4 regions of the Fusicatenibacter saccharivorans genome follow, and region 3 is predicted to be linked to each of the others. Evidence: predicted binding sites of a transcription regulator. Region 3 holds the regulator's gene; each other region holds the start of a gene.
The links. Region 3 encodes Rex, which represses fermentation and respiration genes when NADH is low (regulators of the CRP and FNR family bind a similar motif). Its sites were predicted from a motif close to ATTGTTAANTANTTAACAAT; they were not measured.
Positions count from the first base shown of each region.

Region 1 (5,265 bases), on a different contig from region 3:
AAAATCCTTATACATTGCGGAGAAACCGAGCGTCGCTCAGGAATTCGCAAAAGCATTAAAACAGAATATGCAGCGCAGGGACGGGTATCTGGAGTCGGAAACTTCCATCGTAACCTGGTGCGTCGGCCACCTGGTTACGATGAGCTACCCGGAAAAATACGATCCTGCGTTAAAAAGGTGGAGTCTTGAGACCCTGCCTTTTTTGCCTGAAAACTTTAAATATGAAGTAATCCCGGAAGTAAAAAAGCAGTTCAACATCGTGAGCGGCCTGCTCCACCGGGAAGATATCGAAACCATTTATGTCTGTACCGACTCCGGGCGCGAGGGAGAATATATCTACCGCCTCGTCGCACAGATGGCCGGTATCAAAGACAAGAAGCAGAAACGTGTCTGGATTGATTCACAGACAGAAGAAGAAATCCTGCGCGGCATCCGCGAAGCGAAGGATGAAAGCGAATACGACAATCTCTCAGCTTCCGCTTATCTCCGTGCCAAAGAAGATTACCTGATGGGCATTAACTTTTCCCGTCTTCTCTCGTTAAAATACGGAAACGCCGTCGCATCGTATCTCGGCACCAAATACCAGTCCATCTCTGTCGGCCGTGTCATGACATGCGTGCTCGGCATGGTCGTGCGCCGCGAACGCGAAATCCGCAGTTTCGTAAAAACACCGTTCTACCGTGTCATCGCCGGTCTTTCTTTTAACGGGCGGAATTTCGAAGGCGAATGGCGTGCCGTTAAAGGAAGCCGCTATTTTAACTCGCCGCTTCTCTATAAGGAGAATGGATTCCAGAAAAAAGAAGACGCACAGAAGCTGATTGACGAATTAAAAGCACAGAACCCTCTGATCCCGCGCGTTCTGAAAATGGAGCGGAAAAAAGAGAATAAAAATGCGCCGCTGCTCTACAACCTTGCGGAGCTGCAGAACGACTGTGCCCGCTTCTTCAAAATCAGCCCGGATGAAACGCTGAAAGTCGTCCAGGAGCTTTACGAGAAAAAGCTGGTTACCTATCCGCGTACCGACGCCCGTGTGCTTTCTTCTGCCGTTGCAAAGGAAATCAGCAAGAACCTGCGCGGCCTGCAGCAGTACAACATCTGCCGCGGTCTTGCGGATGAAATTTTACAGGGCGAGAGCTGGAAAAAGATCGGTTCCACCCGTTATACGAATGATAAACAGATCACTGACCACTACGCAATCATTCCGACCGGACAGGGCCTTGGCAATCTGCGGAATCTTTCGGAGCTTTCCGCCAAAGTATACGAAACGATTGTCCGCCGTTTTCTTAGCATCTTCTATCCATCGGCCGTCTATCAGAAGGTCGTGCTTGTGACGGAAATCGGCGGCGAACAGTTCTTTTCCAACTTCCGTGTCCTCGTGGAGGAGGGCTACTTAAAAGCAATGCACTACTCCTTCTTCCGTAAAAAGGATGAGGACGAGGACGGAAAAAAGGACGAGGAAACAACGTGCGATCCCGCATTTCTTGTCGCGCTGTCCCAGTTAAAGAAAGGCAGTGAACTGAACCTGCTCGGCCTTTCAATGAAAGAGGGCGAAACCTCCCCGCCGAAGCGCTATACTTCCGGTTCCATGATCCTTGCGATGGAGAATGCCGGACAGCTCATCGAAGATGAGGAGCTGCGTGAGCAGATCAAGGGAAGCGGCATCGGAACGAGTGCAACGCGTGCGGAGATCTTAAAAAAGCTTGTCTTTATCAAGTATCTCGCGCTGAACAAAAAGACACAGGTCATCACACCAACGCAGCTCGGTGAAATGATCTATGACGTCGTCCACCAGTCCATCCGCCCGCTTCTGAACCCGGAGCTGACAGCAAGCTGGGAAAAGGGACTCACCTATGTGGCGGAGGGATCCATTACCTCTGAGGAATATATGGGAAAACTGGAAAACTTTGTAACACGCCACACCGTGAATGTAAAGCAGATGCGGAACCAGTTCCAGTTAAAGAGCAGTTTTGATGCGTCCGCGCCGTACTATAAAAAAGCCTCTTCCACACGTTCCGGTGCCGGAAAAAGCACGTCTTCAAGAAGCTCTTCTGCAAAGTCTTCTTTGAACAGAAAAAAGACCGCACAGAACACTTGAAATGTGGTAAGATAAACAGGAACAGAAAAAAGAAAGGATGAATCACTCATGAAAGATGCAACCATTTCTGAACTTTATGATTTAACCCAGACCATTGCCGCAAAAATCTTTGAAGGCAAAACGTATCCATGGGAAGTGCTTCCGCTCATCAAGGACTTTATTCTTGAACTCGGCGAGACGCTTGATCCGGCAGAATACGAAAAACGCGGTGAAAATATCTGGATCGCAAAAGATGCCAGTATCGCACCGACCGCTTCCATCAACGGCCCATGCATCATCGGAAAAGGCGCGGAGATCCGCCAGTGTGCTTTTATCCGCGGAAATGCCATCGTCGGCGAGGGCGCTGTCGTTGGTAACTCCACCGAGCTGAAAAATGTCATTCTCTTTAATAAAGTACAGGTTCCGCACTACAATTACGTCGGTGACTCTGTTCTTGGCTACAAAGCGCACATGGGTGCCGGTTCCATTACTTCCAATGTAAAGTCCGACAAGAAGCTTGTCGTTGTCAAAAGCGCCGATGAGCAGATCGAAACCGGACTGAAAAAATTCGGTGCGATGCTCGGCGATGAAGTTGAGGTCGGCTGTAACAGCGTATTGAACCCGGGAACGGTTGTCGGAAGAAATTCCAACATTTATCCACTCTCCTGTGTTCGCGGCGTGATCCCGTCAGGTCATATTTTTAAGAATGCGAAAGAAATTGTCAAAAAATCTGATAATTAAAAAAAATCTCTTTTATCGAGAGAAAACCAAACCGATTGATTTAAAAGACCGCCGGAAATTTTATCGTTTTCCGGTGGTCTTTGCAATTTTTTATCAAAATATGCTGGACGAATGACCAATTTTGTGAGACAATAACCATAGGTCTGTGAACAGGCTGGAAACAGTCCGTTCGAAAGACAAAAGCTCAAATAAGTACATATTTGAAAGGAGTTTAACAATGACTTATTCACACGAAGTAGAAATGATGTGTCCGGTTGCCCAGGGCGTGCATCACGGTGCAGCTCCGATTCCGGAGGAAGCAAAATGGGTAAAAGCAAAAGAAATCAAAGACATTTCCGGATTCACTCACGGTATTGGCTGGTGCGCACCGCAGCAGGGTACCTGCAAGCTGACTCTGAACGTAAAAGAGGGCGTTATCCAGGAAGCTCTCGTTGAGACCATCGGATGTTCAGGAATGACTCATTCTGCAGCTATGGCATCTGAGATTCTGCCAGGACTTACCATCCTTGAGGCACTGAATACTGACCTTGTGTGTGATGCTATCAATACTGCTATGAGAGAGCTCTTCCTGCAGATCGTTTACGGAAGAAGCCAGAGTGCATTCTCCGAGGACGGACTGGTTGTAGGCGCAGGCCTGGAAGACCTTGGTAAAGGACTTCGTTCCCAGGTTGGTACCATGTACGGAACTCTTGCAAAAGGACCTCGTTACCTGGAGATGACCGACGGTTATGTAACAGGTATCGCTCTGGATGCAGATGATGAGATTATCGGTTACAAATTCATCAACTTCGGAAAGATGATGGACTTCATCAAAGCCGGCGATGATGCAAACACAGCTTTCGAAAAAGCAAGCGGACAGTACGGACGTGTTGCTGATGCTGTTAAGATCGTTGACCCGAGAAAAGAGTAATCAGATAATTTAGGAGGATAGGAAAATGGCTTTATTTGAATCATATGAAAGAAGAGAGAAACAGATTCTGGCTAAGCTTGCTGAGTACGGAATCAACTCCATCGAAGAAGCTGCAGAAGTTACAAAAGCTGCTGGCCTTGATGTATACAAAATGATCGAAGGCATTCAGCCAATCTGCTTCGAGAATGCAAAATGGGCTTACACTGTAGGCGCAGCAATCGCAATCAAAAAAGGATGCCGCAAAGCTTCTGAAGCTGCTGCAGCAATCGGTGAGGGACTTCAGTCCTTCTGTATCCCGGGTTCTGTAGCAGATCAGCGTAAAGTTGGTCTTGGCCATGGTAACCTTGGTAAAATGCTTCTGGAAGAGGACACCGAGTGCTTCGCATTCCTGGCTGGACATGAGTCCTTCGCAGCTGCTGAGGGTGCTATCGGTATCGCTGAAAAAGCAAACAAAGTACGTCAGAAACCTCTGCGTGTTATCCTGAACGGTCTTGGAAAAGACGCTGCTCAGATCATCGCTCGTATCAACGGCTTTACTTATGTAGAGACTGAGTATGACTACTACACCGGAGAACTGAAAGAAGTATTCAGAAAAGCATACTCCGATGGACCGCGTGCGAAAGTTAACTGCTACGGCGCTAACGACGTTCGCGAAGGCGTTGCTATCATGTGGAAAGAGAACGTTGACGTTTCCATCACCGGAAACTCCACCAACCCGACTCGTTTCCAGCATCCAGTTGCAGGTACCTACAAAAAAGAGCGTATCGAAGCTGGTAAAAAATACTTCTCCGTTGCTTCCGGCGGTGGTACAGGACGTACTCTTCACCCGGACAACATGGCAGCAGGTCCTGCTTCCTACGGTATGACCGATACTATGGGACGTATGCATTCTGACGCTCAGTTTGCAGGTTCTTCTTCTGTACCGGCTCACGTAGAAATGATGGGTCTGATCGGCGCAGGAAACAACCCAATGGTTGGTATGACTGTTGCTGTAGCTGTTGCTGTTGAAGAGGCAGCAAAAGCTGGCAAATTCTAAGATTAGCCAAACCTTGCGTAAATAAAATTATTTGAGCAAAAAAGAAGCGCCGCGGGAATTTTCCCGTATGGCGCTTCTTTTTTGCTGCTTTCGATATCCTGCAAAGTTGGGCGTGCAGATTGCAGGAACGATGTTTCAAACACATGCTATATTCTTTTGATCCATGCACAAAAAACGCCTCTGAACCCAAAACGTTTCAGAGGCGTTTTTTATATCATTCTAAGCATTATTTTGCAGCGATAAACTTCTTTGCAACCAGTGTCTCTGCACAAAGTACTGCTCCGCCTGCTGCGCCGCGGACCGTGTTGTGGGACAGACCTACGAATTTCCAGTCGTAGATGGAATCCTCTCTTAAACGGCCTACGTTGATTCCCATACCGTTCTCGTAGTTGACATCCAGTGTTACCTGCGGACGGTTATCTTCTGTCATGTAACGGATGAACTGTTTCGGTGCGCTTGGCAGATTCAGCTCCTGCGGAAGGCCTTTGAAGTTCTCCAGTTTTT
Region 1 is NZ_JAQEGR010000019.1:29,327-34,591, forward strand. It holds gene PGS38_RS15255 (DNA topoisomerase) at 1-2,095, shown strand, start outside; gene PGS38_RS15260 (acyltransferase) at 2,144-2,815, shown strand; gene PGS38_RS15265 (iron-sulfur cluster assembly scaffold protein) at 3,033-3,725, shown strand; gene PGS38_RS15270 (GGGtGRT protein) at 3,751-4,761, shown strand; gene PGS38_RS17875 (DUF6783 domain-containing protein) at 4,829-4,921, shown strand; gene asd (aspartate-semialdehyde dehydrogenase) at 4,988-5,265, opposite strand, start outside.
Region 1: PGS38_RS15265 (iron-sulfur cluster assembly scaffold protein) is a predicted target of Rex. The motif match lies at 2,894-2,913, and genes of this name have one in related genera.

Region 2 (5,265 bases), on a different contig from region 3:
GCCTCATGCAGTGTGTGGCAGATCTCACGGCCATGATCGGAATGTGTTGCGGAACCGCCTGCTGTAAAGCGCAGGAAGTTACGTCCTACAATACCGTGTACATCGCATCCGCAGATTCCTCTCGGTGCCTTTGGTGTAATACGGCAAGGTCCCATCGTACAGATACGGCAGCAGGTTCCCTGCTCACCGAATTTACAGTGCGGGGTCTGGTTTTTTACACGAAACTGCCATGCGTCAGCGCCAACCTTTGCACCATTTTCCAGGAGCTCATTCGTGGCCTGTTCGAATTCTTCTACGCTTGTTAATTTGAATTCGCTCATCTTGTCCTCCTCAAGATTGTATTTTAATATTTTTATGGTAAAAACATCCTCCCATGGGGGATATTTTACTTTTGAAATATCCCTCCGTCTGCAGCGTGTACAAAGCGGAGGGCAGATTCTCTGTTTTTATAAATCAAGGTTTTCTACGATTTTCTTTAATGCCGCGCGTACCGGAGAGTCTTCCGGCAGACGTACGGTTGGTTTTCCGTCACAGTCATATTCATAAACCTGATCATCGTGCGGAACAACGCCAAGGAGAGTTAATCCCTGTTTTTCAATCTCCTCACGGGTTCCCTCATTTAACACGCCATTCGGCGCACGGTTTACGATTAGTCCTACCTGCTTCGGCTTCATATCGCATTCTTTGATCAGCTCCGCGATTCTCGCAGCGGCCTGTACTCCTCTTCTTGAGCAGTCACTGACCAAAATAGCTGTATCCATTCCCGGAAGTATACCACGGCTGATATGCTCCATGCCTGCCTCGTTATCCACAACCATGAAGGGATAATTCGGATACAGCTTTGCAAGCTGATTCTGCAGAAGTCCATTGACGAAGCAGTAGCAGCCTTTTCCCTGTGTTCTTCCCATCACAAGCAGGTCAAAATCATCTTCCTCAGTCAGAGCGCCTGCAAATTTAAATTCCGCATAATCTGCCTTGCTCATACCTGCCGGAATCGGGTTTTTGGATGCCATCTCTGCACGGGCAATCTCCTCCCGGATATCTCCAAGGGTAGCTTCTACTTCTACACCGAGTACCTCATTCAGGTTCGAGTTTGCGTCCGCATCAACCGCAAGAACAGGACCTTTTCCTGACTCGCAGAGATACTGGATCAGCAAGCCGCATAATGTTGTTTTTCCAACGCCGCCTTTTCCGGCGACAGCTATTACATGTGCCATAAAAATCGGATGCCTCCCAAATTCAAGTAATTAATTCATTAAACCAGTGTGCAAAGGCCGGATCTGTCGATGATTTCAGATACGTCTTTCCATTTATTCAGTGCATACAGATGAATTCCGTTGACACCGAGTGCACGGTATGCATCAATCTGTTTTACGGTATATTCGATACCCTCTTCTTTGAACTCTGCAACTTTCTTGTCGTAGAATACGTCGAACGGTTTTCCTTCTGCATCTTTTGCTGCAAATGGGTTCGGGAACAGCCAGTGTCTGGAGATCATTCTGGAAAGCTCTCTGTCCATCACACAGCCGTTTCTGGAAAGTGCCATGTTAATAGTAGCAGCCTGATCCAGGATCGGCATTACTCCAACGTCTACCGGCATGGTGATTCCTGCTTTACGGATTGCATCCAGCCAGTATTTGAACTGCTCCATATCCCAGCAGAGCTGTGTCATGATGTAGTCTGCTCCGTTGTCCTGTTTCTGTTTCAGAACTGCGATATCAGACTCCAGACTTCTGCAGGAGATGTGGCCTTCCGGTGAACCTGCAACAGCGATTTCAAATTTGTCGCCGTAGGTATCACGTACGAATTTTACAAGATCGGTAGCATAGTCAAAGTCACCACAGGTTGTAGTCTCACCAAGCGGAATATCTCCGCGCAGTGCCAGCATATGGTCTACGCCATCAACCAGATACTGATCCAGCTGCTCTTTGATTCCTTCTTTTGTGTTTTTGATAACGGTGAAATGGGTAACCGGTGTAGTTCCGGCATTTTTGATCATCTGACATACTTCACGGTTTGCTCCGACGTTGCCGCCGCCTGCTCCGTATGTACAGGAAATGTAAGACGGGTTGTACTTCATCAGGTGGTCGATGGTACCCGGCAGATTCTGCAGTCCCTTCTCTGTCTTTGGCGGGAACAGTTCAAAAGACAGAAGGGTCTTGTTTTTCATCTCTTCTGAAAGTTTCATAATTCAATTTACCTCCGCTTTAATATAATATATTCCTATTCTAAGTCCCGGTTCGCTTGTTCTGTTTGTTCCGATTTGCAGAGCCCGGGGGCCTAAAACCGCTTTTATAGAATAACTGGTTCCGTCAACCAATTATCATTCACAGTCCAGCTCTACGATGCTGTTTGCAAGATCTACCATTTTGATCTTACCCTGCAGTCTGATCTCCTCACCCATGATGTCACGGATCAGAACGTATTCTCCATCGACATCGATGCGGCTCACATTTTTACAGACAACTGTGTTTTCCGGATTTTTGTATACCGTTGCAAGGCACATAGCTTACGCCTCCTCTACTTAACTTCTTTCAAATGCTCTTTTACAAGTGTCAGTGCAAGGGACAGGCGCATATTGCCTTTCTGGAAATCGGATACTCCCTCCCTGATCTGTTTTGCGGCGTCCGCCATTCCGGCTTTTTCCAGTTTGTCGGCCATCTCGTCGAGTTCTGCTGCGTGATGTTCATTGTGCTGCAGCATATAGGTTAAAAGGGCAAGATTCTCGTCCTTGCATTTTTCTTCGGAACCGCATGCATTGCAGGCATGTCCGCAGTCTTCTCCCTCGTGATGATGGTCATGGTGATGATGGTGCTCGTCGTGAGCTCCGTGCGGAATGGGATTTCCATTCTCGTCATATAATAAATGCATAATATGGCCTCCTCTGTCCCCGTTTTTCTGCTCTGCCGTCCGTTTCGTCCGCTTTTGTTTTCCTGAAACGTCCTGCAGATTGTACAGGGAATGATAAATAAATATCAATTCAAATTTATTATACTCTATTTCATGCACAAAATCAATACGGCCTCCACAAAATTTCTGTACAATTCGCCGTACAGGCCGTCCTGGCATCCTTCTTTTTTCTTGCATGGCTTGTTATTTTTTTTCATTTCCCGATTGTGTTAAACTTTTTTAATATATTTGGTCTGATTTCTTTAAATTTTCATGTTATACTAAACATAATTATGAGAGAAATACGGCAAAATCTTTTTTTTGATTCAAGATACGGAGGGTTTTTATGGCACTTTCTATTCCAACCATTACATTGAACGACGGCAGAGCGATGCCGCTTCTGGGGCTTGGCACTTACAAATCGACAGAAAAAGAGGCAGAAAAAGCAATTGTCACCGCGGCAAAATACGGCTACCGTCTGATCGATACCGCCTCCTCCTATAAAAATGAGGACAGCATCGGCCGCGGGATCCGCGCAAGCGGGATTCCGCGGGAAAACTTTTTTATTACCACAAAGGTATGGAATACCGCGCAGCGGGTCGGTGATATCGAAGGTGCCTTCAACCGCAGCCTCGACCGTCTCCGTCTCGACTACGTTGATCTTTACCTGATTCACTGGCCGGTGCCGGGCTGCTACCCGGAGACGTGGCGCGCACTCGAAAAAATCCGCGAATCCGGGCGTGCAAAATCGATCGGCGTCAGCAACTTCGAGGAGCCGCACCTTACCGCCCTCTTTGAATTTTCCGGCGTCATCCCGGCCGTCAACCAGATCGAATGCCATCCGCTCTGGAACCGGAAACCGCTCATCGCTTTCTGCCGTTCACATGGAATCGCCGTTCAAGCGTATGCGCCGCTCGCAAGAGGTCTTTATCTGAACCGTGAGATTATGCAGCAGCTGGCAGAAAAGTATGTACGCACTGAAGCACAGATCGGCCTCCGCTACCTCGTCCAGCAGGGCATCAGTGTCATCCCGAAATCGACACAGCCGGACCGCATTTTTGCCAACGCGGATGTCTTCGACTTCGAACTTTCTGAAGCCGACATGGCGCTCATCGACACGATGGACGAACAGCTCCGCTCTGCTTCCATACCGGATGACCTGCTGTAACTGCGGATTCACAGCAAAAGCAGCACAGAAAATCTGTTTCTTTCCGTTTCAGATTTCTGTGCTGCTTTTTCTGTTTCTCTTTATTTCGAGGATACCATCCAGTCTGCTGCAGGTGCAGATCCAGTCCCCCATTGCTTCGGCTTCTTCTAAATCATGCGTGACCAGAAGCATCGTTTTTTCTTTTCCTTTTCTGCGGATATAGTTCATCGTTTTCTTTTTCGTCCCCGCATCCAGTCCCCGGAACGGCTCATCCAAAAGGAGGAAATCTGCGTCCATGCGCATGGCCCGCAGAACCGCCACCCGCTGGCGCATGCCGCCCGACAGTTCCGATACAGCCTGGTTTTCACAGCCCGAAAGGCCGAGTTCCTCCATCTCCTCCACAAGATGACGGGAGCTTCTTTTTTCTTTTCCAAACATGCGGCGCCTTACCGCGAGCTGGATATTGGCTGCAGCTGTCAGTTCTTCTGCCAGCCGCGGTTCCTGAAAAACCATACTTTTTCTTAAGGCTTCCAGTCCCCCGATTTTTCCGCCGTCCGCCTGCTCCAGGCCTGCCAGAATCCGCAGCAGGGTTGTCTTTCCAGCCCCGGAAGGAGCCATCAGACAGGTCACTGCTCCTTTTTTCAGTTCCATCGTAAGATTCGAAAAAATAACGTGTTCTCCATACGCTTTTTTCAGATGGCAGATTTCAATCGTATCTTCTCTCATTTCATCACCAGCATCCTTTTTTCTGCAAGATCCATTCCTTTTAAAACAGCTTTTTCGAGACAGAAGCTGACGTACACGATCGCTGCCGTCCAGGCAAAGAGTCCCGGTGTGTCGAGATATATTTTTGCCTGATACAGATGCTCTCCGATGGATCGGTTCGGAATGCCGATTACTTCTGCTGCCGTTCCGGCCTTCCAGCAAAGGCCGAGGGAAAGTGAACATCCCGTCCGGATATATGGGTACAGCTGCGGCAGGATCACCCAGCGCAGCCGCACCGGCCGCGGAACCTGAAAAACGTCTGTCATCTCCAAAAGCGCTGTGTCCAGTTCCCGTAGGCCGTTCCGCGTGTTTGTATACAGGATCGGAAATACCATCAGAAACGAAATCACAACCGAAAGATTCTTCGAAGAAACCCAGATCAGGATCAGAATCACAAAAGAAACGACCGGCACTGCTTTCACTGCTGCAACCAGCGGCGTCAGGAGTTCTTCTGCAATGGAAAA
Region 2 is NZ_JAQEGR010000001.1:199,366-204,630, reverse strand. It holds gene cooS (anaerobic carbon-monoxide dehydrogenase catalytic subunit) at 1-320, opposite strand, end outside; gene PGS38_RS00965 (ATP-binding protein) at 447-1,217, opposite strand; gene PGS38_RS00960 (methylenetetrahydrofolate reductase) at 1,256-2,188, opposite strand; gene PGS38_RS00955 (CooT family nickel-binding protein) at 2,324-2,506, opposite strand; gene PGS38_RS00950 (DUF8180 domain-containing protein) at 2,521-2,871, opposite strand; gene PGS38_RS00945 (aldo/keto reductase) at 3,236-4,057, shown strand; gene PGS38_RS00940 (ATP-binding cassette domain-containing protein) at 4,106-4,762, opposite strand; gene PGS38_RS00935 (ABC transporter permease) at 4,759-5,265, opposite strand, start outside.
Region 2: PGS38_RS00950 (DUF8180 domain-containing protein) is a predicted target of Rex. The motif match lies at 2,961-2,980, and genes of this name have one in related genera.

Region 3 (5,265 bases):
GCTGATCCACAACTTCACCGGCGCCGGTGTCATTCAGGGCATGCACAATCTGGATAACTCCATAGAAAGCTTTGCGAGAAGCTGTTTCGAGTACGCACTGTCCACGAAACAGGATCTGTGGTTTGCAAGCAAGGATACGATTTCCAAGAAGTATGATCACCGCTTCAAGGATATCTTCCAGGAGATCTTCGATGCAGAGTACAAAGAGAAATTTGCAGAAGCAGGCATTACCTACTTCTACACTCTGATCGACGACGCCGTTGCCCGCATCATGAAAGCAGAGGGCGGCTTTATCTGGGCCTGCAAGAACTACGACGGCGATGTCATGAGCGACATGGTATCCTCCGCCTTCGGTTCCCTTGCGATGATGACTTCTGTTCTCGTATCCCCGCACGGATATTACGAGTACGAGGCTGCGCACGGAACCGTACAGCGCCACTATTACCGTCACTTAAAAGGTGAGGAGACATCCACCAACTCCGTGGCCACCATTTTTGCATGGACCGGCGCACTCAGAAAACGCGGGGAAATGGATGGAAACGCAGAACTTTCCGCATTTGCAGACCGTCTGGAAAAAGCAACGATCGCAACGATCGAGAGCGGAAAAATGACAAAAGACCTTGCGCTGATCACCACCATGGAAAATCCGACCGTATTAAACAGCCGTGATTTCATCCTGGCCATCCGCGAGGAGCTGGAGAAATAATTAAACGAAGCAAAAAAGAAAGCCGATCCGGCATTCCCGCAAAAAGGGATGCGCCGGACCGGCTTTTTCTGTTTTGAATTTTCCGGGGAAAACCAGGCCTATTCGGCAAGCTCTTCCCATTTTTCATACAGCTCTTCGAGTTCCGCGGCAATCTCTGCTTTCTCTTTGCTTAATTTCACACACTCTGCCACATTCGTTGCGACTTCCGGTTTCGACATTTCCTCATCAATTTCCGAATCGCGTGTCTCAAGCTCTTCAATTCGTTTCTCCGTCTTTTTCAGCTCGTTTTCTTTCTTGCGGAGACGTGCCTGTTCTTCTTTCTGCGCTTTCCAGTCCAGCTTTGTGGAGGAGGCTTCGGAAGGAGCCGCTGTTTCTTCCGGAGCGGCGGCATCGGCAGCAGGAGCATAGATGCGGGTCAGCTCTTCTTTTTTCTCCAGATAGTAATCGTAATTTCCGATATAGTTGACGAGTGTTTGTCCCGTCAGCTCCAGAATCCGGGTTGCAGTCTGATTGATAAAGTAACGGTCGTGGGAAACGTACAGTACCGTTCCAGTGTAATCCTTCAGCGCGTTTTCCAGAATCTCCTTTGATACGATATCGAGGTGGTTGGTCGGCTCGTCGAGGATCAGGAAGTTGGCGTTCGAGAGCATCAGCTTGGCAAGAGAAATTCGTCCGCGCTCACCGCCGCTCAAGGTATGAATCGGTTGGAAGACATCGTCGTTTGTAAACAGGAAGGCGGCCAGCACATTTCGGATTTCGGTGTTTGTCAGATACGGATACGCGTCGGAAATCTCCTGGAAAATGGTCTTTTCCATGTGGAGCACCTGATGCTCCTGATCGTAGTAACCGATCTGTACACGGCTTCCAAGTGTAAAAGAGCCGGCATCCGGGCGGATGACTTCGTTTAAGATCTTTAAGATCGTCGTTTTTCCCGTTCCGTTGTTTCCGATGATTGCGACGCGCTCCCCGCGCTTGATTTCGAAATTCAGATCCTGGAAAAGCGTCTGTCCCGGGAAGGCTTTGGAGAGGTGCTCGACGGTCAGCACATCGTTTCCGCTTGTGATGCGCGGTTCCAGACGGATCCGCATATCGGAGCGTACTTCGGTCGGCTTTTCCAGCACATCCATTTTGTCCAGCATTTTTTCACGGCTCTCGGCGCGTTTGATGGATTTCTCGCGGTTGAAAGATTTCAGCTTTGCAATGACTTCTTCCTGATGGTGGATTTCCTGCTGCTGGTTGACCCAGGCATGGTAAGCGGCTTCACGGAGCATTGCTTTTTTTTGACTGTAGGCGGTATAGTTTCCCTCAAAAGTTGTTACTTTTTTATTGTCCACTTCAACGACTTTTGTGACAACGCGGTCGAGAAAGTAACGGTCATGGGAGACGATCAGGACGGCTCCGCTGTAATTTAAAAGATACGTTTCGAGCCAGGAGATCGAGTCCATATCGAGGTGGTTGGTCGGCTCGTCGAGCAGAATGATGTCCGGTTTGGTGAGCAGCAGTTTACCAAGTGCCACGCGGGTCTTCTGACCGCCGGAGAGGGAGTCCACCTGTTTTTCAAAATCGCTCTCGGAAAAGCCAAGACCTTTTAAAACACCGACGACTTCACTGCGGTACGCGTATCCGTTTTCCAGTTCAAAGGTATGGGAGAGGCGGGTGTAGGTGGAAAGAAGTTCATCCAGCTCTGCACCGGATTTTGTATTCATATCACTTTCCATCTGACGGAGGCGTTCCTCCATATCGATCAGATTCTGTTTCGCGGTCAGCACTTCCTGGTAAATGGAAAGGTGTCCGGTCAGATCCTGATGCTGGGCGAGATAGCCCATCGTCTTTCCTTTGGAGAGGATGACCTCTCCCTCATCGGCCCTCATTTCGCCGATGATGATTTTTAACAGCGTCGATTTTCCGGCACCGTTGATGCCGACCAGTGCGGTTTTTTCGCGTTCTTCTATATGAAAAGATGCATTTTTGATAATTTCCGTTGTCCCGAATGCTTTCGAGATATTCTGACATGCAAGAATCATGTGGTTCCTCCAGATAACATATTTCTGTATTTTGACATAATACACCATCCTTATTATAGAGAGTAATACACAAAATTTCAAGAAATCTTTGACAATTTTCTATCAACCATATATAATATGAATATATGCAGGTGTAAATAAGGAGGAATTTATCTTGGAAGAAAAAGGAATTTCGCGGGCAGTTATCAAAAGACTTCCTAGATATTATCGTTACCTGGGCGAATTGCTGGAGGACGGAGTAGAACGGATCTCTTCCGGTGAGCTGAGCGAGCGGATGAAAGTGACAGCTTCCCAGATTCGCCAGGATTTAAATAATTTCGGCGGCTTCGGCCAGCAGGGGTATGGTTATAACGTGCGGTATCTGTACAGCGAGATTGGAAAAATTTTAGGTCTGGACAGAGTCCACAATATGATTTTTGTCGGAGCCGGAAATCTGGGACAGGCGCTTGCTAATTATGCGGCCTTTGAAAGAAGCGGATTCAAAACGGTCGGTATTTTTGACGTCAACCCGGTATTAAAAGGAATCTCCGTGCGCGGAATTGAAATCCGCATGGCGGACGAGCTTCCGGAATTTATCAAGGAACACCATGTAGAGATTGCGGCTTTGACACTGCCAAAAGCAAAAGCGGTAGAGATGGCAGAGATTCTCGTGGACAACGGTGTAAAAGCAATCTGGAATTTTGCACATACCGATCTAAACTTAAAACTTCCGAAAGATGTGATCGTCGAGAACGTCCATCTTTCCGAAAGTCTGATGCGTCTCTCCTACAATCTGACCAGATATGAGGCGGAGCATCCAAAGAACAATTAAGAAACCAAAACAAAAGCAGGAGAGTCTTCGGGAAACCGGAGACTTTTTCTGTTCACTTTCCGGATAAGGCAGGAAAAGGAGGAAAAGCGATGAAACGGATTCTTACAGCAGCACAGATGAAGCAGGCAGACCGCAATACGATCGAAACCATGGGGGTACCGTCCCTGGTACTGATGGAGCGCGCAGCGCTGTCCTGCGTGGAGGAGCTTCAAAATGGAACATGGGATACAGGAAAAGTCCTTGCTGTGTGCGGTCCCGGAAATAATGGAGGGGACGGTGCGGCAATTGCACGGATTTTAAAGACGAAAGGGGTGGATGCGGAACTGTTCTGTCTTGGAAATCCGGAAAAATACAGTGAAGGCATGAGAGCACAGAAGAAAATTGCGGAAAATTATGGGGTCCGTGAGGTTAAGAATCCGGATTTCCGGGAATATACTGTTATCATAGATGCCATCTTTGGAATTGGCGTATCCCGTCCGCTGGCAGGGGAGTACCGGAGGGCAGTGGAAGCAATCTGCGCAAGCGGTGTTCCTGTTCTTGCCGTGGACATCCCTTCGGGGATCCACACGGATACCGGAGAGGTCCTTGATGCGGCGGTGAAAGCCAGAGCCACGGTGACATTTGCCTGTGCAAAGCCAGGGCTTCTCTTTGATCCCGGAAAACGATATGCCGGAGAGGTCCTGGTCCGTGATATCGGAATCGGCTTTGATGCAGGAGAAGAGGAGACGCCCTGGTACGGTTCAGTGGAAAAAGAAGATCTGGACCGGTTTCTTACCCGCACGCCGATGGGAAATAAGGGAACCTTCGGAAAGGTGCTGGTACTTGCCGGTTCCGGTGCCATGTGCGGAGCCGCTGTTTTGTGTGCCAGGGCAGTCCTTGCATCCGGTGCCGGCATGGTAAAGGTTGTGACAGAGGAAAGAAACCGTACGCCGCTTTTCTGTGCCCTGCCGGAAGCAATGGCGGATTTCTGGAAGGAGGATGAGCCGCTTCCGGAAGAAGCCCTGCTGCAGGATCTCGCCTGGGCGGACGCTGTTGTTGCGGGACCGGGACTTTCCAAAAGCCGGACGGCAAAAGAACTGCTCGTTTTTACGGTGCAGCACACAGAAGTTCCTCTTGTTCTGGATGCAGATGCGCTGAACCTGATTGCAGAAGATGCAGAGATTCTTTCGGGCTGCCGGGCAGAAAAAATTTTAACGCCTCATGTAGGAGAGCTTGCACGGCTGCTGCACATGACCATTGCAGAATGCCAGCGTGACCCGGCAGGAAGCGCCGGAAGGGCAGCCGAAAAATACCAGGCCTGCTGTGTACGAAAGGATTCCGTAACCGTGACAGCAGAGGAAGGGCGTGAGCAGTATTACATAAACACAAGCGGAAGCAGTGCGCTTGCGACGGCGGGAAGCGGCGATGTGCTCGCGGGAATCACAGGCGCCTTTGCAGCAAAACGTCAGTGTGAAAAAAACGAGAAAAAAATCAGCCTTGCCAAAACAGCGGCACTGGCGGCATATGCGCATGGAAAGGCGGGAGAGGCTGCGGAAGAAAAAAGCAGTGCTTCCTATGTAACAGCATCCGAGATTATCAGAGGATTGCAGTCAATCTGAGCAAAGCAGATCAGAATCACGGGTTCCCAAAAGGACTCCGGGCGGACTTTTTTGAAGCGCCGGATGAAATTTGTGAATACCTCCGGAAAAACAGGCAATATTAAATACATGGAAACGATTTTAAAA
Region 3 is NZ_JAQEGR010000028.1:473-5,737, reverse strand. It holds gene PGS38_RS16765 (NADP-dependent isocitrate dehydrogenase) at 1-706, shown strand, start outside; gene PGS38_RS16760 (ABC-F family ATP-binding cassette domain-containing protein) at 805-2,730, opposite strand; gene PGS38_RS16755 (redox-sensing transcriptional repressor Rex) at 2,885-3,541, shown strand; gene PGS38_RS16750 (bifunctional ADP-dependent NAD(P)H-hydrate dehydratase/NAD(P)H-hydrate epimerase) at 3,631-5,139, shown strand.

Region 4 (5,265 bases), on a different contig from region 3:
CCGTGCTCGAAAGCTTTCAGCATTTTTTTGTTTACGGTCTCGCTGGTCTCTGCGAAGTATTCTCTTCTCTCAGAGTGGCCAAGTACAACGTATTTCACGCCAGCGTCTGTCAGCATAGCCGGGGAGATTTCGCCTGTGAAAGCACCTTTCTCCTCAAAATACATATTTTCAGCACCAATCTGGATGTTGGAGCCTTTTGCAGCCTCTACAACCGGGATGATATCGATGGCCGGTACGCAGAAAACAACGTCAACGTCGTCATTTGCTACCAGTGGTTTTAATGTATTGACTAATTCTACTGCCTCGCTCGGAGTCATGTTCATTTTCCAGTTTCCGGCGATAATTTTCTTTCTTGCCATGATCGTTTGATCTCCTTAGTTTTGAATATAAATTCTTATTTGTCGTTTGCTGCTGCAACGCCCGGCAGTTCTTTTCCTTCCAGGAACTCCAGGGAAGCGCCGCCGCCAGTGGAGATATGAGTCATCTTATCGCCATATCCAAGCTGGTTTACAGCTGCTGCGGAATCTCCGCCGCCGATGATCGTAACTGCATCTGTTTCAGCCAGTGCTGCTGCAACTGCTTTGGTTCCTGCTGCAAAATTCGGCATCTCGAAGCATCCCATCGGTCCGTTCCATACAACGGTTTTAGCAGTTTTAACAGCATCAGCGAACAGTTTTGCAGTTTCCGGTCCGATATCCAGACCTTCCCAGCCATCCGGAATCTGTCCGGCCGGAACAACCTGTGTATTTGCGTCGTTTGAGAATGCATCTGCAACAACGTTGTCTACCGGAAGAAGCAGTTTCACGCCTTTTGCTGCTGCTTTTTCTTTCATTTTGTTTGCATAATCCAGATAATCCATCTCAAGCAGAGAATCACCAACGGTGCCGCCTGCTGCTTTTGCGAAGGTATAAGCCATACCACCGCCGATGATCAGGACATCAACTTTATCGATCAGGTTGTCGATAACAGAAATCTTGCTGGATACTTTGGATCCACCAAGGATGGCAACAAACGGACGCTCCGGATTGTTGACAGCATTTCCAAGGAATGCGATCTCTTTCTCCATCAGGTAACCAACAACAGCAGTGTCAACATATTTGGTAACACCAACATTGGAGCAATGAGCACGGTGTGCGGTTCCGAATGCATCGTTTACGAATACGTCACACAGGGAAGCCAGTTCTTTGCTGAACTCCTCACCGTTTTTGGTCTCTTCTGCACGGTAACGGGTGTTCTCCAGAAGGATTACATCTCCGTCTTTCATAGCCTCAACAGCTGCTTTTGCGTTCGGTCCTACAACCTCAGGATCTGCTGCAAATTTAACTTCCTGTCCAAGAAGCTCGGAAAGGCGAACTGCAACCGGTGCAAGAGAAAGCTCTGGTTTTGGTTCTCCTTTCGGTTTTCCAAGATGAGAGCAGAGAATTACTTTTCCGCCGTCAGCGATCAGTTTTTTGATCGTTGGAAGAGCTGCTACCAGACGGTTCTCATCTGTGATTTTTCCATCGATCAGCGGAACGTTGAAGTCACATCTTACAAGGACTCTTTTTCCTTTTACGTTGATATCATCTACGGTTTTTTTGTTTAACATGGGCGTTTCCCTCCATATATCCAACTGCATCTGCCGCGCCGTTTCTTTGTTTTTGCGGCATCGCGGTCCTTATTTAAAAATGCAGTTTATAATTTTTGCACACGGAAAAGGGCTGTTTTTGTGCCGTATTTTTCCGCCGCATTCGCAAAAAGGGCCCGGTCCTTAACAGACCGGACCCTTTGGGCTCTGAAATTTTGCCGTTCAGTTTGTTAAATTATGCTAACTCGCTGAAGTATTTGATGGTACGAACCATCTGGCTTGTGTAGGAGTTCTCGTTATCATACCAAGAAACAACCTGTACCTCTGTTGTTCCGTTGTCCAGCGGAAGAACCATAGTCTGAGTTGCATCGAACAGAGAACCATATCTCATACCAACGATGTCGCTGGATACGATTTCATCTGTGTTGTATCCGAAGGACTCGGTTGCAGATGCTTTCATTTTTGCGTTGATCTCGTCAACAGTTACAGTTCCTTCTACAACTGCTGTAAGGATTGTGGTAGAACCGGTTGGGGTTGGAACACGCTGTGCAGAACCGATCAGTTTGCCGTTCAGTTCCGGAATAACAAGGCCGATTGCTTTTGCAGCACCGGTGCTGTTTGGAACGATGTTAACTGCAGCTGCACGGGATCTTCTCAGATCGCCTTTTCTCTGCGGTCCGTCCAGAGTCATCTGATCTCCAGTGTAAGCATGGATAGTAACCATGATACCGGATTTGATCGGAGCCAGTTCGTTCAGAGCTTTTGCCATAGGTGCAAGGCAGTTTGTGGTGCAGGATGCAGCGGAGATGATGTTATCGTCTGCTGTCAGGGTCTCATGGTTTACATTGTAAACGATGGTCGGAAGGTCGTTACCAGCCGGAGCGGAGATAACTACTTTACGAGCGCCTGCATTGATGTGTGCCTGAGCTTTTGCTTTGGAGGTGTAGAATCCGGAGCACTCCAGAACTACGTCTACGCCAAGCTCTCCCCATGGGCAGTTGTTAGCATCCGGGAAAGCATAGATTTTGATGTTTTTGCCATCTACTGTGATGGAATCTTCATCGGATGTTACGGTATCAGCCAGAGCATATTTTCCCTGAGAAGAGTCATATTTTAACAGATGAGCTAACATCTTCGGGGATGTTAAATCGTTGATTGCTACTACTTCATAACCTTCTGCTCCAAACATCTGTCTGAATGCAAGACGTCCGATACGGCCAAAACCATTGATTGCTACTTTTACTGCCATGATTTTCAATTCCTCCTAAAAAGTGAATTTTAATTTTGAGTCTCTGTACTTTGTTAAAGAAACATCAACCTTATCTGTATAATACCTAATTTCGTCGGAAAATTCAAGTTCTATTTTCAAGAAAATACGAAATTATTTCTAAAATTTGTGAAGAAGCCGGATGCCAATCCGTATTTCTGCAAAATTTCGAAAGATCCGTCTATTGCAGAAAGAGCCGGAATCCAGCCTTTCTGGGGCTTTTTCCGGCTTTTCCTGCGTGTTTTCTATTGGATCGGCAGATATTCCGGCTTTTTCTCTTTAAACCGCACGTAGTACCGGAATCCGGCTTCCTGCGCGATAGCTGACGCGTCCGCGAAATGAAACGCTATATGTTCCGGTTTGTGGGCATCGGCACCGAAGGTGATCTTTTCGCCGCCCAGTTCCCGGTATCTTCTGATGACATCCGGCGTCGGATTCGGCACGCCAAGGCCTGCCTTGTAGCCGCCGGTGTTGATTTCCAGCGCGATATCGTACTGAATCAGCTCTTTTAAAATGGTATCGATCTCGTCCGCAAATGCGCGGTAGCTGTAATCTTTTCCCTTTTCTCTGCAGTAGCGTACCACATAATCCAGATGACCAAGCGTCTGGAAATTGTGGAAGAACCGGATATTTTCTGCTGTAGCCCGAAAATACGCCCGGTACAGCTCTTCTGCTGTCCAGTCCAGGAAAGCATCCTCATAATAGGGGTCTTTTCCGTCAATGACATGCATGGAGCCGATCACATAGTCGAACGGCCACGCATTTACATACTCTTCCATCCGTTCTTTTAAGTGGAGCTGCAGTCCCAGTTCCACGCCGAATCGGATATCGATTTTGTCGCGGTATTTTTCCTGCAGTTCCCGGATTTTTGCCGCATATGCCGGTGTATCGAGCTGGAACTCGCCGGTACTGTAATCCATATCGTAGTGATCCGTCAGGCAGATTGCCGGAAGTCCCAGCTCGACTGCCCGTTTTACCATCTCTTCTGTTGGTGCTTCGCTGTCACTTGAAAAGAAACTGTGCATATGACAGTCCGCTATTTTCATCTTTCGGCCTCCGTAATCGTTCCGCCTCCGCCGACACAGCCGTCCACGTAGAAGACAACAGCCTGTCCCGGTGTCGGAGCACGCACGCCGTCCGGGAAGGTACAGGTAATCTCATCTTCCCCGGTCCGTTTGATCACGCACGGGGAGCCTTTGTGCCCGTACCGGATTTTTGCGGTGCAGGAGAGCTCTTCTCCAAGTTCCAGCGGCGGAATTGCCATATAGTTTACTTTGTTTGCTTTTACTACTTTTGCGAAAACCTCTTCATTTTCGCCGACCACAACCTCGTTCGTCTCCGGACGGATTTCCAGTACGAACACGCGGTGTCCCATCGGAAGGCCGAGTCCGCGGCGCTGTCCTACGGTGTAATGGGTAATCCCCTCATGGGTACCGAGGATTTCACCCTTTGTATTCACGAAATTGCCTTTCGGTGCCACGATTCCTGTCTCGTTCCGGATAAAGGAAGCGTAATCCTGATCCGGCACGAAGCAGATTTCCTGGGAATCCTTCTTTTTTGCTACCGGAAGACCGATTTTTGCTGCAATCTCACGAATCTGATCTTTTGTGTAGTCTCCGACCGGCATCAGCGTATGCGAAAGCTGCTCCTGGGTCAGATTATACAGTGCATACGTCTGGTCTTTTGCCGCTGTTACCGAATTTGCAATCGCATACCGTCCATTGGCAAGCTGTTCGATTCTTGCATAATGTCCGGTCGCAATGTAGTCCGCTCCAATGGAAAGACTGCGCTGAAGCAACGCTTCCCATTTCACATAGCGGTTGCAGGCGATACACGGGTTCGGTGTTCTGCCGCAGAGATATTCGTTCGTGAAATAGTCCATGACGTTCTCACGGAACTCTTTTTTGAAGTTCATGACATAATACGGAATGTCCAGCACCTGTGCCACGCGCCTTGCATCATCAACAGCAGAAAGGCCGCAACAGCCCCCGTTTTCCTCCTGGACTGTCTCGGCCTCATCCTGCCAGATCTGCATGGTCACCCCGATGACATCGTATCCTGCTTTTTTCAGGAGATACGCTGCCACCGAGGAATCTACGCCGCCGGACATTCCAACGACTACTTTCTTTTTTCCCATACTTAGTATTCTTCCTCTTCCTCGCCCTCGCTGATATCAGACTTCGGTTTTGCAAGACCTTCGATCTTGATGTGGTGTTTCTCTGCGTAATCCCAGAGTGCAGCGTGAATTGCTTCTTCTGCAAGCAGAGAACAGTGAACTTTGACCGGCGGAAGTCCGTCGAGTGCTTCCATAACGGCTTTGTTGGTTACTTCCAGAGCTTCCTGGATGGTTTTTCCTTTTACCAGCTCGGTTGCCATACTGCTGGTTGCAACTGCGGCGCCGCAGCCGAAGGTTTTGAATTTGCAGTCCTGA
Region 4 is NZ_JAQEGR010000001.1:108,281-113,545, reverse strand. It holds gene tpiA (triose-phosphate isomerase) at 1-359, opposite strand, end outside; gene PGS38_RS00555 (phosphoglycerate kinase) at 395-1,588, opposite strand; gene gap (type I glyceraldehyde-3-phosphate dehydrogenase) at 1,803-2,816, opposite strand; gene PGS38_RS00545 (histidinol-phosphatase HisJ family protein) at 3,080-3,880, opposite strand; gene mnmA (tRNA 2-thiouridine(34) synthase MnmA) at 3,877-4,971, opposite strand; gene nifU (Fe-S cluster assembly scaffold protein NifU) at 4,974-5,265, opposite strand, start outside.
Region 4: gap (type I glyceraldehyde-3-phosphate dehydrogenase) is a predicted target of Rex. The motif match lies at 2,866-2,885, and genes of this name have one in related genera.